DNA from 3 places in the Bifidobacterium sp. 2450 genome. Region 1 is predicted to be linked to each of the others. Evidence: riboswitches for the same ligand, from Rfam matches in the RefSeq annotation. Region 1 holds a riboswitch; each other region holds the start of a gene.

Region 1 (4,822 bases):
TGGCCCTGTGGGGTGGTCGCTTTACGTCTGGTCCGTCGCCGGAATTGGCCCGACTGTCCAGGTCCACGCAGTTCGACTGGCGCTTGGTCGACGACGACATCGCCGGTTCCCGCGCCCACGCCCGTGCTCTCGGCCGTGCGGGACTTCTGACCGCCGACGAGCTGCAGCGCATGGAGGATGCGCTCGACACGCTCCAGCGCCACGTTGACGATGGCTCCTTCGCCCCCATCGAAGACGATGAGGACGAGGCCACCGCCCTCGAACGCGGTCTGATTGACATTGCCGGCGATGAACTCGGCGGCAAGCTCAGGGCCGGCCGTTCCCGCAACGACCAGATCGCCTGCCTGATTCGCATGTGGTTGCGCCGCCACTCCCGTGTGATCGCCGGACTCCTGCTTGACCTCGTCAACGCCCTGATCGAGCAGAGCGAAAAGGCCGGCCGCACCGTGATGCCGGGCCGCACCCACATGCAGCACGCCCAGCCCGTGCTGCTCGCGCACCAGCTCATGGCCCACGCTTGGCCGCTGATTCGCGACGTGCAGCGACTGATCGACTGGGACAAGCGCATCAACGCCTCTCCGTACGGCTCCGGCGCGCTGGCCGGCAACACGCTCGGCCTCGACCCGGAGGCCGTGGCGCGTGAGCTCGGCTTCTCCCGCGTGACCGACAACTCCATCGATGGCACCGCCGCACGTGATCTCGTGGCCGAATTCGCGTTCGTGGCCGCCATGACCGGCGTGGACATCTCCCGCCTGTCCGAGGAGATCATCATCTGGAACACCCAGGAGTTCGCCTTCGTCAAGCTCGACGACGGCTATTCCACCGGCTCCTCCATCATGCCGCAGAAGAAGAACCCGGATATCGCCGAGCTCGCCCGCGGCAAGTCCGGCCGACTCATCGGCGATCTGACCGGTCTGCTGGCCACCCTGAAGGGCCTGCCCACCGCCTACGCTCGCGATCTGCAGGAAGACAAGGAGGCCGTGTTCGACCAGGTCGATACGCTCGAAGTGCTGCTGCCCGCCTTCACCGGCATGGTCAGGACCATGCACTTCGACGGCGACCGCCTGGAAGAGGAAGCTCCGACCGGCTTCGCGCTGGCCACCGACATCGCCGAATGGCTCGTCAAGAACGGTGTGCCGTTCCGCCACGCGCACGAGCTCTCTGGTGCCTGCGTCAAGCTCGCCGAAGGCCGCGGCCAGGAACTGTGGGATCTGACCGACAATGACTTCATCGAGACCTTCGCCGCGTTCCTGCCGGCCGACAAGGCTCCGGGAGTACGCGAAGTGCTCTCCAGCCACGGTTCGGTCGACTCCCGCAACGGCAAGGGCGGCACCGCTTACGGTCGCGTGCGCGAGCAGATCGCCGACGCCAAGGCCGAGGCCGAAGAACTCAAGCTCTTCCCCGCATCCACGTCGGATGGCTCCGCCTACAAAGCCCCCGGCACGTTCTAGTCCCAATGAAGCTCCCTCGTCAGAGGGAGCTTCATTTTGCTGTTGTCACTGCAACGGCATACACTGAGAAATCGTAACGAACGGGAGCCGTGAGGCTGAGAGGAAGTCGCCAGACTTCGACCGGGGAACTTGACGCGGGTCATGCCGCCGTAAGGAATCGTTGTCGCAGATTTGCCGGGTTCTCCGATACAGCTTTCATTCCGTTTGCATAATTCAGCCGTGAGACGGTCGTGATGGAGCCAATACATCACAGCGGTCGAACGGTCGCATGATTGGGTTCATGAATGGGCGCACCACTTAAGGTACGGTTCGTTTCGTGCGCCCTTTTTTACTATCTGAAAGGATATTATGCAGGTCAACGGAGAGCAGGTCACGCTCGAGACGCCGGTCAGCGTCGCCGATTATCTCGAAGCGCACGGATTCCGCGCCGAGCGTGTGGCCATCGAACTCAATGGTGAGATTATCCCGCGCGATAAGCGTGCCGACGCCATGCTCGACGACCAGTGCGTCATGGAAATTGTGCAGTTTGTACAGGGTGGATGAAAGGAAAAGCTATGAGCAATATTAATCCGGTTACTGAAGCATCTGTTGAGGCGACTCCGCTGCCGCCGCAGCCCGCCGTCACCAATCCGGTCGGCACCGCCGCGCCGATTCTCCCGGTGGAAGACAAGCCGCTGAACCTGGGCGGTCACGAGTTCCAGTCGCGATTCATTTTGGGCTCCGGCCGCTACGACCTGAACCTCATCAAGGCCACGGTCGAACATGCAGGCACGCAAATCGTCACCATGGCACTGCGCCGCGCGCAGACCACCGAGAACAGCGTGCTCGACTACATTCCCGAAGGCATTACGCTGCTGCCCAACACCTCCGGTGCGCGCAACGCCGAGGAAGCCGTGCGTATCGCCCGACTGGCACGCGAAGTGTGCCACACCGACTTCGTCAAGGTCGAAATCGAACACGAGACCAAGTACCTCTTGCCGGACAACGCCGAAACCATCCGAGCCACCGAAATGTTGGCCAAGGAAGGCTTCGTGGTCATGCCCTACATGTTCCCGGACCCGATTGCGGCCCGTCAGCTGGAGGAGGCCGGTGCCGCTGCCGTTATGCCGCTCGGTTCGTTGATCGGCTCCAATATGGGCCTGCGCATGCGTGACTTCATCGAAATCATCATCGCCAATGCGCATGTGCCGGTCATCATCGACGCTGGTATCGGACGCCCGAGCCAGGCCTGCGATGCGATGGAGATGGGTGCGGATGCGGTGATGGCGTACACGGCCGTTGCCTCTGCTGGCAATATCCCGCTGATGGCTGAGGCGTTCAAGCACGCCATCGATGCTGGTCGTGCGGCGTATTTGTCTGGCCTTGGCAAGGTGACCGAGGGGCAGGCTGTGCCGTCCAGCCCGACTACGGGGTATTTGCACTGAGGACATTTCAAGAACGGGACTACCCCCTCAGTCGCCTCCGGCGACAGCTCCCCTGGCAAGGGGAGCTGGGTTGTGATACATGAGGAACATGGAATATGGCATTAACGGATGAACAACTTGAACGGTATGCTCGGCACTTGATTTTGAAGGGCGTGGGGGTCAAAGGGCAAAAGCGGTTGCTGGTCTCCAGCGTGCTCATCATCGGAGCGGGAGGGCTTGGTTCTCCGGCCGCCCTGTATCTGGCGGCGGCTGGCGTCGGCCATATCGGACTGGTGGACGGCGATGTGGTGGATATGAGCAATCTGCAACGCCAAATCATCCATACCACTGCACGTGTCGGAGCGCCCAAAGTGGAATCCGCGGCCACAGCCATCCGCGCGCTCAACCCGGATGTGACGGTTGATACCTACTACGAGCTCGTCGACGCGAGCAACATCGCCGGCCTCATCGAACCGTACGATCTGGTGATCGATGCCACCGACAACTTCGCCGCAAAATTCCTCATCAATGACGCCTGCGTGCTGGCCGGCAAGCCGTATATCCATGCCGGTGTGGTCGGATTCGCCGGTCAGGTGATGACCGTCATTCCCGGCGGAGGCCCCTGCTACCGCTGCATCTTCCGCGACATGCCCGCCGCCGGTGAGATTCCGACCTGCAAGGAAGCCGGCGTACTGGGCGCGGTGGTCGGCGTGATCGGCAGTCTGGAGGCGACTGAGGCCGTCAAGCTGATTGCCGGCGTGGGGGAGCCGCTCGTGGCTCGCATGCTCACTGTGGATGCCCTGACCATGAATATTCGACGGGTCCCACTGCCAAAGCATGTGCCGGATTGCCCGGTGTGCGGTGAGCAGCCGACCATTACTGCTATTGATCCGGCCAACTATATTCAGCCGGCCTGCGCGATTTAGAGCTATGTGGCGTCCCTCCTTGAGGGGAGCCAAGATCAGAACGAGAGGGGAAGAACATGCCTATTGCTTTGCATAATGCGGTCGATGACGATGAGAGCAGTGAAGCATCGTACCGCCGCATCACGCCGGCGGAATTTGCCAAGCTCGACCCGAATACGGTCACGCTGCTCGACTTGAGGGAACCAGCCGACTTCGCCGCCCACCCGGTCGAAGACGCCACCAATGCACCACTCGACCCTCTGGCCCATGTGCTCAAAACCGTGCCCACAAATCGAACTGTCGTAGTCTATTGTGCTCAAGGATGGTGGAGCGAGGAAGTAGCTGAAATCCTTGCCGATCGCGGTTACGATGTAGCAAGCCTCGATGGCGGTTTTCAGGGTTATCTCGACTATCTTGAAACCCACCACGATTAACGGTTCCCGTTGTCGTTCTTTTGGATGAGTGTGCACGGACATACGTGTGCCCTACAATCGGTCACGGTATTACTCGATGGATTCTTGAATATCGTCGGGTAATCGTAGTTCACAACAAGGGATTGCATTGAACCAACCCGAACGGAGGGTCGAAACCGTGGGACATCTGCTCACCCGAACGCAGATTCAACGCCTGGTCGCCAAGCACGGCCGTGAGGTCATCGAGCATCGCCACATGCAGATCGAACGCTGCTGCTACCAGCACGGCAATGTCACCACGTTCGAACATTCCGTGCGTGTCGCCTGCCTGGCTGTGTGGATGGCCGACCGCGCACACCTGTGGTACCGCGTCGACCTCAAATCCCTGATTCGCGCGGCTCTCCTGCACGATTACTTCCTGTACGACTGGCACGATTGGGATAACGGCGAACACCAGTGGCATGGCTTCACCCATGGCCGCGCCGCCCTGGTCAATGCCCTGAAGGACTTCAAGCTCAACGATATCGAACGCAACAGCATCGAGAACCACATGTTCCCGATGACCCCGGTGCCGCCGCGCTATATCGAAGGCTATCTGGTCACCTTGGCGGACAAATGCTCCGCCACCGCCGAGACCTTCTCGTTCGACC
Region 2 (4,822 bases), on a different contig from region 1:
GCAATGACCCCATTTTCCTGATGTTCCACGGTTACGGCAACGACGAAAGCGAGATGGTGCGGATTCTCGACGCCGTATATGCGCCGACGCGAGCCGATGCGGCCCCGGCCGCAATTGCCGCCGCACCCAGCTATATCTCGTTCCGTGCCACCTACGCGCGGCCCTATATGGGCGGCAATTACTGGTATCCCGACGGCTGCGGCGTGGACGAGCGCCAACGCGAATGCGCGGCGGTCGGGGATGCGGTGACTTCACTGCTGGACGCCTCGGCACTCGCCCATCGCAGGAAGATATTGATCGGTTTCTCCCAAGGCGGTTATCTGTCGTATCGTCTGGTCAAGGCGCATCCGACGTTGTTCGATGCCGCGATCCTGCTCAGTCCTTCGTTCATGGGCGAGGAACAGGCGGCGCTTGACTCCCTTACCCGATTCTTCCTGGCGTACGGCGCGCAGGACCGCACGATTCCGCTGCCCGACCAGCAAACGGCCCATCAGGTCCTTGAACGGGCCGGGCATCTGACCTATCGCGAGTATTCCGGCATGGCCCATGCCATCTGTGATGAGGAAATCGCCGATATCCGGGATTTCCTACGTGCCATATGATGCCGGAATAGCTCCAATATGGAATATCTCCGTTCAAAGAGGTACCGGTCCAAGTAGAAGCGGCTCAACAATGGGGAATGGCGTTGGCCACGCCCATTCATCGCGCGATGGTTCTGCGATCAGCTCAATTCCCCTGCCGGCTGATGCCGCCCTTATGACCGGTGGCCTTGAATGGCGTGGCGTGTGCCGTCACCTTCAGTCCCGGCAGATTCGTACTGGTATTGGATCGACCGCAGTGCCCGGCAGCCGGCTGGGACTCGGAGCGTCGACCAGTACCCGTGATGTTGGTATGCCGTTTGCCGTCGTGTGCCCGTTTCCCACCAGCACCGTCAGCCCCGTCAATATCAATGCCCTTGGCGCGCAAAGCACGCGCCCACCGCTCATCCATCGTGCGCCTCACACGTCCCATTCGGGTTTCCACGTGTACTGCATGTCGTAGGCACTCGACCAGAACATGTATTCGTTCTGCACGCCGGTCACGAAGATGTCCACGAGTTCGTCCTTGCGTTCTGCGCTCAGGTGTTCGGTCAGCTGCTCGATATGTTCGATCAGCCATGCGGAGCTGCTCCAGAACTCCTCGGTTTTGTACATGTCCACCCAGCTCTTGTACGGGTTGGAATCAAGCGTGTCCGTGAATTCGGCGGCGAGACGCTGCCCATAGTCGGCGTACACCCATGCGCAGGGCAGCACGGCCACGAGAACATCGACTAAAGGATTGCCATATGCGATCGAAAGGATGTTCGACGTGTAGGCGCGGGCGAACGCGGACTGACGAACCGAGTTCATTTCCTGCTCGCTGATGCCGTAGCTTGCCATGTATTTGCGGTGCATCGCGGACTCCACATTGAAGATACCGTTCTGCACGTCGGCCATGAACCGCATGACTTCGGGATCCTGGGTTTTGGTGAGGGCCAGAGCGTGAACCTTGGCGTAGTCGTTTAGGTAACGGTAGTCCTGCAGCAGATAGAATGCGAAGCGCTCGCGATCGAGCGTCCCGTTGCCCAGCTCGCGCAGGAACGGCTGCCGGTATCCCTCCTCCCAGACCAAGTTGGCGGCCTCGCGCAGTCGTTGCGCGAACGGCGGCAGATGGTCCAAGGTAATCGGGCCGAATGCAGCGGCGTCAAAAGTCATCATTTGCTCCCTCCGATGGTGTTGACCAACAGGTTCCAAGGGTCAGGCCTTATGCCTTTCTCAACCCGCATGCCGGCGATTGATTCGGTCTCGGCGCGAATGGCACCGTACCGGCTCGGTTGGTATCGGCTTGGTTCATGGGTTCCCCTGCAATGCGCCTTATTATGGCAACACGAACAGACACGGGCTGATGGCCATCCTTGCGACTCCTCACATGGCGCTTATGGACTTAGGATGGAGTCATTCGTAATGTCCTTGCACCGGTTGCGGCAAGGACAGCACCGCAGGAGGACCGTCAATGAAGTATTTCACCACCGATACGCATTTCGGGCATCCGCTGGTCACCGTGTTACGAGGTTTTACGACATTCGACCCAACGCGCTCAAGCTATGAGGAAATACTGCGCGCGCATGGGCGCAAAGCCGCTGAGGATTGGGCCAAGGAGACGACGCTGGACTCGGGGCCGACGTTCCGTACGGCAGCCGATACGGATGCTCACGACAAAGCGATCGTGGACAATATCAATGCGATGGTCGGGCCGGACGATGAGTTGTGGATTCTGGGCGACATCGGTTTTCGCACGTCACTGACGCATTTGAAGAACTGTCTACGCGCGCTCAATTGCAAGCATTTGCATGGTGTGATCGGCAATCACGATGGTTGGTGGCTTGAAGATCGGCCCACACTCAACCTGTTCGAGAGCCTTGAGCCGAACGATACGGTCGAAATCGAAGGACTTGGCATAGTGAATCTGTCCCACTTCCCATATCGGGAGGATTTGTCGTACAGCTGGCCCGACGATGTGGCAAAGTTCAGCGGTAAGGCCCTGCCGTTTGACGGTCGCAAGCTGCTGTATGGTCACACGCATCAGCTTTCGCCCGATGGGGCCCGTCCGGAGGCTCTGAACGTCGGATTGGATGCATGGGGCTTGATGCCGGTGAGCGAGGCGCAGGTTATCGATTGGTTCCGTGAACATGACGATGGCAGCGCATCGGCTAGCCCGACAGGTCACAAGCACCGTCGCTTGATATGCCGTCGTTCTAAAGAATAAAGGGATAGCAGTCATGCCACTGCGAATTGTGCATCAGGACATCACCACCATGCAGGTGGATGCGATTGTTAACGCGGCGAACACGCGGTTGTTGATGGGCGGCGGCGTGTGCGGCGCGATTTTCCGTGCGGCGGGAGCTCGGGATATGCAGGAGGCCTGTGACCGACTTTCCCCTATTCTCACCGGTTGCGCCGTAGCGACACCAGGCTTCGCATTGTCCGCCCGATACGTGATTCACACCGCCGGCCCGATTTGGCAGGGCGGTGATGCCGGTGAGGAACAACTGCTGCGCGCCTGTTATCGCAATTCGATGGAGCTTGCTGTGTCGCTCGGCTGCGGAAGCATCGCATTCCCGCTGATTTCCGCCGGGATTTACGGCTATCCGCGGGATGCAGCGCTCGCGGTAGCTAGGGATGAGATACACGCGTTTCTCGCCACCAGCAATCGCAATCATTCAGGCGGACAGTCCGAGCAGGGCGTAGGAGACTCCGATTGTTCCGTGTTTCTGGCGTTGTATCGGTAGTCGCGCGATCATCAGCGATCGGCCTCGTATCATCTGTATGATGTCCTGTATTGCAACAGAACCAGGGGGATTCCATGCAAACCATCGACTCATCCAAAGCCGCCGAAAACGTCACTGGTTCGGACGGCGCCATCCATATTCCATCTAATCCCACGCTTGCCGGGCTGGCCTCGCTGACCCGCAACGTGGCGTACAAGACCGGGGCCGATGATCTGGTAATGGATATCATCGCCCCGCAATCCACCGGCGATGACGATGACCGCCGCTACCCCACCGTGGTATTCGTGCAAGGCAGCGCCTGGACCACGCCGCATCGCGACTACGAGATCCCGCAGCTCTCGGCTTTGGCCCGCGAAGGCTTTGTGGTGGCTACGGTGAATCATCGCGATGCCTCGAGCGATCCCCACGACATGTTCCCCGCATATCTCGAGGACGTCAAAGCAGCCATCCGCTATCTCAGGGCAAACGCACGTCAATGGCACGCGGACCCCGACCGTCTCGGCATCTGGGGCACGTCGTCCGGCGGCAACACGTCGCTGCTGGTGGGGTTGACCGCCGACGATCCGCGGTATGAGGACGGCACCAATGCCGATGAAAGCGATGCGGTGAAGTACGTGGTCAGCTGCTTCCCGCCCACCGACATGCTTGAAGCTGTCGACGCATTCGACGATGAGACCAATCCATTCCGGCTGTATTATTTCGGCCCGTTCGCGGCCGTGGTGGGCGCGACCCATGAGACCGGCATCAATGCCGAGGTCCGTCAGCGCGCGGCTGACATGAGCCCCTACCTGCAGGTGCGGGATGACCAACAGTATCCGCCGATGCTCCTGTTGCACGGTACCGCCGACACCGTGGTCCCCTACCATCAATCCGTCAAGATGCGCGACCGGCTGGTCAAGCACGGCGTGGACGCGCAGCTGGTGCTAGTCGACGGCGCCGAACATGAGTACGATTTCTGGAGCCAGCAGGTCTTCGACGTGATTTTCGATTTCATTCGTGAGCGGAGCTGAACGGTAAGGGCACACGGGCGAGTCCTTGATAAGTCGCCGAGTTCTCTTTTAGCCAATTTTGTTGGAGCCCCTATCTGCGCGAACATGCCATGACAGTTCTAGACTGTGTTCTAGGACTGTCAATCGGCAATGTGTATGAAAGCGTGATGTGATGGGTCAGACGGTGATTGATGGAGTTGAGGGACTTAATAGGGCCGGTGAACTCGGCGGATTCAGCGGTTCGCGGTCGGTGGCGTTGCCGCCTATACCATTCTGGCCGTGCTTACTTCGCGACTGTTGCAACGGCCGATTACCACGGAACTGTTGCTCATCGTCATGTGGATCACGCTGGAACTATGTGCGCTGACTATGTTGCACAGTTCCGGAGCTCTCGGGGCAACCGCCGCCATCGTTTTGGCCATCATCCTGCTGATTTTGCTTATCGCCGACATGGCCTGCTACCTCGACTACTACCATCTGCCACCCATGCCCGCCTTCATCGACGGCACCGCACCACTGATTGCCG
Region 3 (4,822 bases), on a different contig from region 1:
ACGGTACGGACTTGGTCTTGCGGATGTGCGCCTTGTCGCGCTGCTTGGAACCACGGGCAGCGATGTCCACGCGCTGCTGCTTGGCAAGCTTCTGGGCATCCTTGGCGTCCTTGGCGTTGGTGAACTTCTTCTCAGTGGCCTCGGAACCAGGCTTCGCGGCCCCCTCCTGAGCAGCCTGAGTGTCAGTAACGGGGGTGTGGGTTACGACGCGCGGCGCGTAGCCGTGCTTCTTGTCGCCGCGGACGGCCTTCCAGTCTTCGACCATGGTGCGCGCGGCCTCTTCCGGGTCCTCGGCACCCGCGATGGCGGAGACCGCGAACCAGCCGGCAGCCTTGGTATCGGCGAGCATGGCCATATCGGCTGCGGTCACGCCGCCGCCCACGACCACCGGGAATTCACTGGCAACGCAGATGGTGTTGATCTGGGCGGCGTCCAGCGTCTTGCCGGAGCCGTCGTTGCCGCCCACGGAAGCCTCGGGCTTGGTGGTGGAGACGTGCAGAGGGCCGGCGCCAATGTAGTCGATGCAGCCGTCGGGCAGCTCGTTGATGAGCCGAACGAGGCTTTCGGTCTCAGCCGACAGACCCACGATGGCCTCGTCGCCGAGCAGGGCGCGGGCTTCGCGCGGCTCCATGTCGGTTTGGCCGATGTGCACACCGTCCACCTTGATGCCCTTGCGGCGGGCCTGCCACACCACGTCGGCACGGTCGTCGATCACAAAGGCCACGGAATCGGACTTCTCATTGTCCTCGATGATCTGCGCGATGTCGCGAGCCATGTCGGTCAGCTCAGAGGCATCGGCCTCCTTGGCGCGCAGTTGGATGAAGGTTGCGCCGCCGTGCAGAGCCTGATCCACCACGTCGGTCAGCGGACGGCCTTTGCAGTCCTCCGGCCCCACCACGAAGTACGCGGACAGGTCGAAGCTGTCGCGCATGGAGTCGTATGGGTATTCAATATTCATTATTATTCCTGCTTTTGTTGTTTCTTGTGGAAGTCTTATTGGAAAAAACTGTTATGAGCTCCCTCATCAGAGGGAACTGAAACTACTGCACCAAAATCTCGGATTCCGCCACCTGTCCGGCGGTCACATTCCACAGCGCGTCAAGGAACGCGACTTGGAACGAGCCCGGCCCGTGCGAACTTGTATCGGCCACCTCTCCCGCGCGGTTGTACAGCAGAGACGCGGACAGGGCGGCGGTCAACGGATCGGAGACCGCCAAATACGTGGCAGCCACGCCGCCCAGCGAGCAGCCGGCACCGGTGATCTTGGTCATCATCGCGCTACCGCCCGGCAGCCGGTACACGGTTTCGCCATCGGTCACCAGATCGGCGATGCCGGACACGGCCACGGCGCAGCGGGTGGAAGCGTCATGGGAGGAATGCTTGGCGTGCTGTTCGGTCAGATACTGTGCCAGCGCCACCGCCGCACCGGTTGCGGACTCCACGTCGTCGACGGATTCCACTCCGGCGGGGCGGTGCTCGGAAACGTCCCCCACGGTTTCGGTATTGAGCCCCCACATGTTCGCCAGCGCGATTACCTCGGATGCATTCGCGCGAATCATGGTCGGGGGAGCGGCCTTGAAGGCCTGAAGAATGGCGGTACGGGTGCGGCCGATGCCGGCGGCCACCGGGTCGAGCACCCACGGCTTGTCCAAGTAGTTGAGTCGCTGGGCGATTTCGGGCAGTGCGTCCTTATAGAACGGCAGCAGCGTGCCCACGTTGATGTAGTTCGCGCCCGCGATTTTCGCGGTTTCGATCACGTCGTCCGGCAGGAAACTCATGGCCGCAGTGCCGCCGGCCGCCAGTTGCGCGTTGGCAACCAAATTGATGGTCACAAAATTGGTGAATGACTGGGCCAACGGAGTCGTCTCGCGTACGCGGCGAACGGCATCGGCGATATTGTCACGGATGGGTGAATCGGCTGGAACCGGAGTCCCGGCGGTACAACCGCTGGACACACCGGTAAACGATGATGCACTATTGCTCATTTACTGCTCCCTACGATGGTCTTAACCAACAGGTTCTAAGGGTCAGGCTCAGGCCTTTCTCAACTCGCGAACCACATGCGAGTTCCCCTGCATTACAGTGCCGACGCTATGCGCCAACATGGACATTATCGTGACGGATTTGTTCGATACGTGTCGTCAGGTCTGGCGCGTCCCGTCCATTCGTGATACATAGACGCCTCCGCCGAGCAACATCTCCCGCATTTGTGACGCTGACGCGATGCCAGTGGTACAAATTCGGGAAGGGTAAAACAACAGGAACAATATGGAGGTGTTGCGATAGAGGAATCGCTGCGAACGGCCGCTCGTGAGACGCGGAACATATACCGGATAATGCCGCCTGACCTGTCACCATATACGGCTATCCTGAAGCGGTTGTTATTAGACCCCCAAACCGTTCAAACCAGAAGGTGCATTGTGGCTCAGTCCAAACTCGATGAAGTCGTATCCCTTGCGAAGCGTCGCGGCTTCGTGTTCCCCGCCGGCGAAATTTACGGCGGCACCCGTTCCGCTTGGGATTACGGCCCCCTCGGCGTCGCTCTCAAGGACAATATCAAGCGTGAATGGTGGCGCTCCATGGTCGTCACCCGTCCTGATGTCGTCGGTGTCGACACTTCCATCATTCTGCCGCCCGAAGTGTGGGTGGCGTCCGGCCACGTGAGCGTGTTCAACGATCCGCTCGTCGAGTGTCTCAACTGCCACAAGCGCAACCGCGCCGACAAGCTCGAGGAATCCTACGCCGAGAAGCACGACGACAAGATGCCGGAAAACGGCATGAAGGACATCGTCTGCCCGAACTGCGGCACCCGTGGCCAGTGGACCGAACCGCGCGACTTCAACATGATGCTGCGCACCCACCTCGGCCCGGTCGAGGACGAGAACAGCCTGCACTACCTGCGCCCGGAGACTGCACAGGGCATCTTCGTGGACTTCAAGAACGTGATGACCTCTTCCCGTTCCAGGCCGCCGTTCGGCATCGCCAACATGGGTAAGTCCTTCCGTAACGAGATCACCCCGGGTAACTTCATCTTCCGCACCCGTGAGTTCGAGCAGATGGAGATGGAGTTCTTCGTCACGCCCGGCACCGATGAGGAATGGCACCAGTACTGGATCGACGCCCGCACCCGCTGGTACATCGACCTCGGCGTCAGGCCGGAGAACCTGCGCCACTACGAGCACCCGAAGGAGAAGCTCTCCCACTACTCCAAGCGCACCGTGGACATCGAATACAAGTTCGGCTTCCAGGGTTCCGACTGGGGCGAGCTCGAAGGCATCGCCAACCGTACCGATTACGATTTGAGCGCGCACTCCAAGCACTCCGGCGAAGACCTGAGCTACTTCAACCAGGCCACCGGCGAGAAGTACGTGCCGTACGTCATCGAACCGGCCGCCGGCCTGACCCGCTCCCTGATGTGCTTCCTCGTGGACGCCTACGATGTGGACGAGGCCCCGAACACCAAGGGCGGCGTTGACAAGCGCACCGTGCTGCGTCTCGACCCGCGTCTGGCCCCGGTCAAGGCCGCCGTGCTGCCGCTGAGCAAGAAGCCCGAACTGCAGACCGTGGCCCAGAACCTGGCCGACGACCTGCGCTTCAACGAGTGGATGATCGACTACGACGAGTCCGGTGCCATCGGTCGTCGTTACCGTCGTCAGGACGAGATCGGCACCCCGCTGTGCATCACCGTGGACTTCGACACCCTCGAGGACCACGCCGTGACCATCCGTGAGCGTGACACCATGGCCCAGGAGCGCGTCGCTCTTGACAAGGTGGCCGATTACGTGGCCGCCCGTATCGGCGAGAAGCGCACCCGCGTGCCCCTGAAGCCTGTGGAAATGGGCGGTGAGCCTTGGCCTGAGTCCGGCGTTCGGGAAGCCGGCGGCCTGTACTAAGCCGGAGTCGCACAACTTGGGCTCCCCTCTGTGGGCTGAGCCGTAAGGAAAACATCCCAGTGGGCTGTTTGTAGGCGAAGTGGCGGCGATAGACGCCGGGGCTCCTCTCTCAGGGGAGCCCCTACTTATTTTCTTAGGAATCACATGGCACAATCCGAATCCGAAACAGTGCTCACCGAGCATCACGAGACCGACAACCTCGACCCACGTACGGACGCGCCGGCGCGCCCCGGGACCCCGGTGCATATCGCCCCGGTCCAACTCGGCAACATCACCGTGCCGACCCCGGTGGTGCTCTCGCCGATGGCGGGAGTGACCAACTGGCCCTTCCGCGTGATTTGCGAGGAATATGGTCCCGATGGACTCTACGTGGCCGAGATGATCACCGCTCGAGCCCTCGTGGCGCATAACCCGAAAGCACTGCGCCTCTGTCATTTCGCCAAAAGCGAAAAAATCCGTTCACTGCAGTTGTACGGCGTGAACCCCTCCATCACCGAACAGGCGGCGAAAATCGTGGTCGACGGCAACATGGCCGACCATGTGGATCTGAACTTCGGCTGCCCGGTGCCCAAGGTCACTCGTCGAGGCGGTGGTTCGGCCTTGCCTTGGAAAACCGACATCTTCACCGAGCTCATCCAGCGCGTGGTCGCCGTATGCGAGCCGGCGGGCATCCCCGTCACCGCGAAGATCCGCGTCGGCATCGACCATAACCATGAGACCTTCCTCGAAGCCGGACACATCGCGCAGGAGGAGGGCTGCAAGGCCGTAACCCTGCATGCCCGCACCACCGCCGAATACTATGGCGGTCATTCCGACTGGTCCCGCATCGGCGAGCTCAAGGAACACCTCAACATTCCGGTATTCGGCAATGGCGATATCTGGGGTGCCGAGGATGCGCTCGAAATGGTGCGCGAGACCGGCTGCGACGG

Evidence for each region. Region 1 has a riboswitch for thiamine pyrophosphate ahead of thiS (sulfur carrier protein ThiS). Riboswitches for the same ligand answer to the same signal wherever they lie in the genome.
Region 2: linked by a shared signal. The riboswitch ahead of tenA (thiaminase II) and the one ahead of thiS (sulfur carrier protein ThiS) in region 1 are both predicted to bind thiamine pyrophosphate.
Region 3: linked by a shared signal. The riboswitch ahead of ACEUKI_RS01020 (hydroxyethylthiazole kinase) and the one ahead of thiS (sulfur carrier protein ThiS) in region 1 are both predicted to bind thiamine pyrophosphate.

Annotation. Positions count from the first base shown of each region.
Region 1 is NZ_JBHEEA010000003.1:198,678-203,499, reverse strand. It holds gene argH (argininosuccinate lyase) at 1-1,451, shown strand, start outside; TPP riboswitch at 1,522-1,625, shown strand; gene thiS (sulfur carrier protein ThiS) at 1,800-1,994, shown strand; gene ACEUKI_RS02000 (thiazole synthase) at 2,006-2,875, shown strand; gene thiF (thiazole biosynthesis adenylyltransferase ThiF) at 2,971-3,780, shown strand; gene ACEUKI_RS01990 (rhodanese-like domain-containing protein) at 3,837-4,193, shown strand; gene ACEUKI_RS01985 (HD domain-containing protein) at 4,351-4,822, shown strand, end outside.
Region 2 is NZ_JBHEEA010000006.1:181,416-186,237, forward strand. It holds gene ACEUKI_RS05205 (alpha/beta hydrolase) at 1-602, shown strand, start outside; gene ACEUKI_RS05210 (hypothetical protein) at 727-1,011, opposite strand; gene tenA (thiaminase II) at 999-1,733, opposite strand; TPP riboswitch at 1,724-1,892, opposite strand; partial or broken gene ACEUKI_RS05220 (phosphoesterase) at 2,032-2,777, shown strand; gene ACEUKI_RS05225 (macro domain-containing protein) at 2,798-3,307, shown strand; gene ACEUKI_RS05230 (alpha/beta hydrolase) at 3,382-4,317, shown strand; gene ACEUKI_RS05235 (hypothetical protein) at 4,576-4,822, shown strand, end outside.
Region 3 is NZ_JBHEEA010000002.1:101,593-106,414, forward strand. It holds gene thiC (phosphomethylpyrimidine synthase ThiC) at 1-958, opposite strand, end outside; gene ACEUKI_RS01020 (hydroxyethylthiazole kinase) at 1,041-1,985, opposite strand; TPP riboswitch at 1,976-2,084, opposite strand; gene ACEUKI_RS01025 (glycine--tRNA ligase) at 2,421-3,893, shown strand; gene dusB (tRNA dihydrouridine synthase DusB) at 4,038-4,822, shown strand, end outside.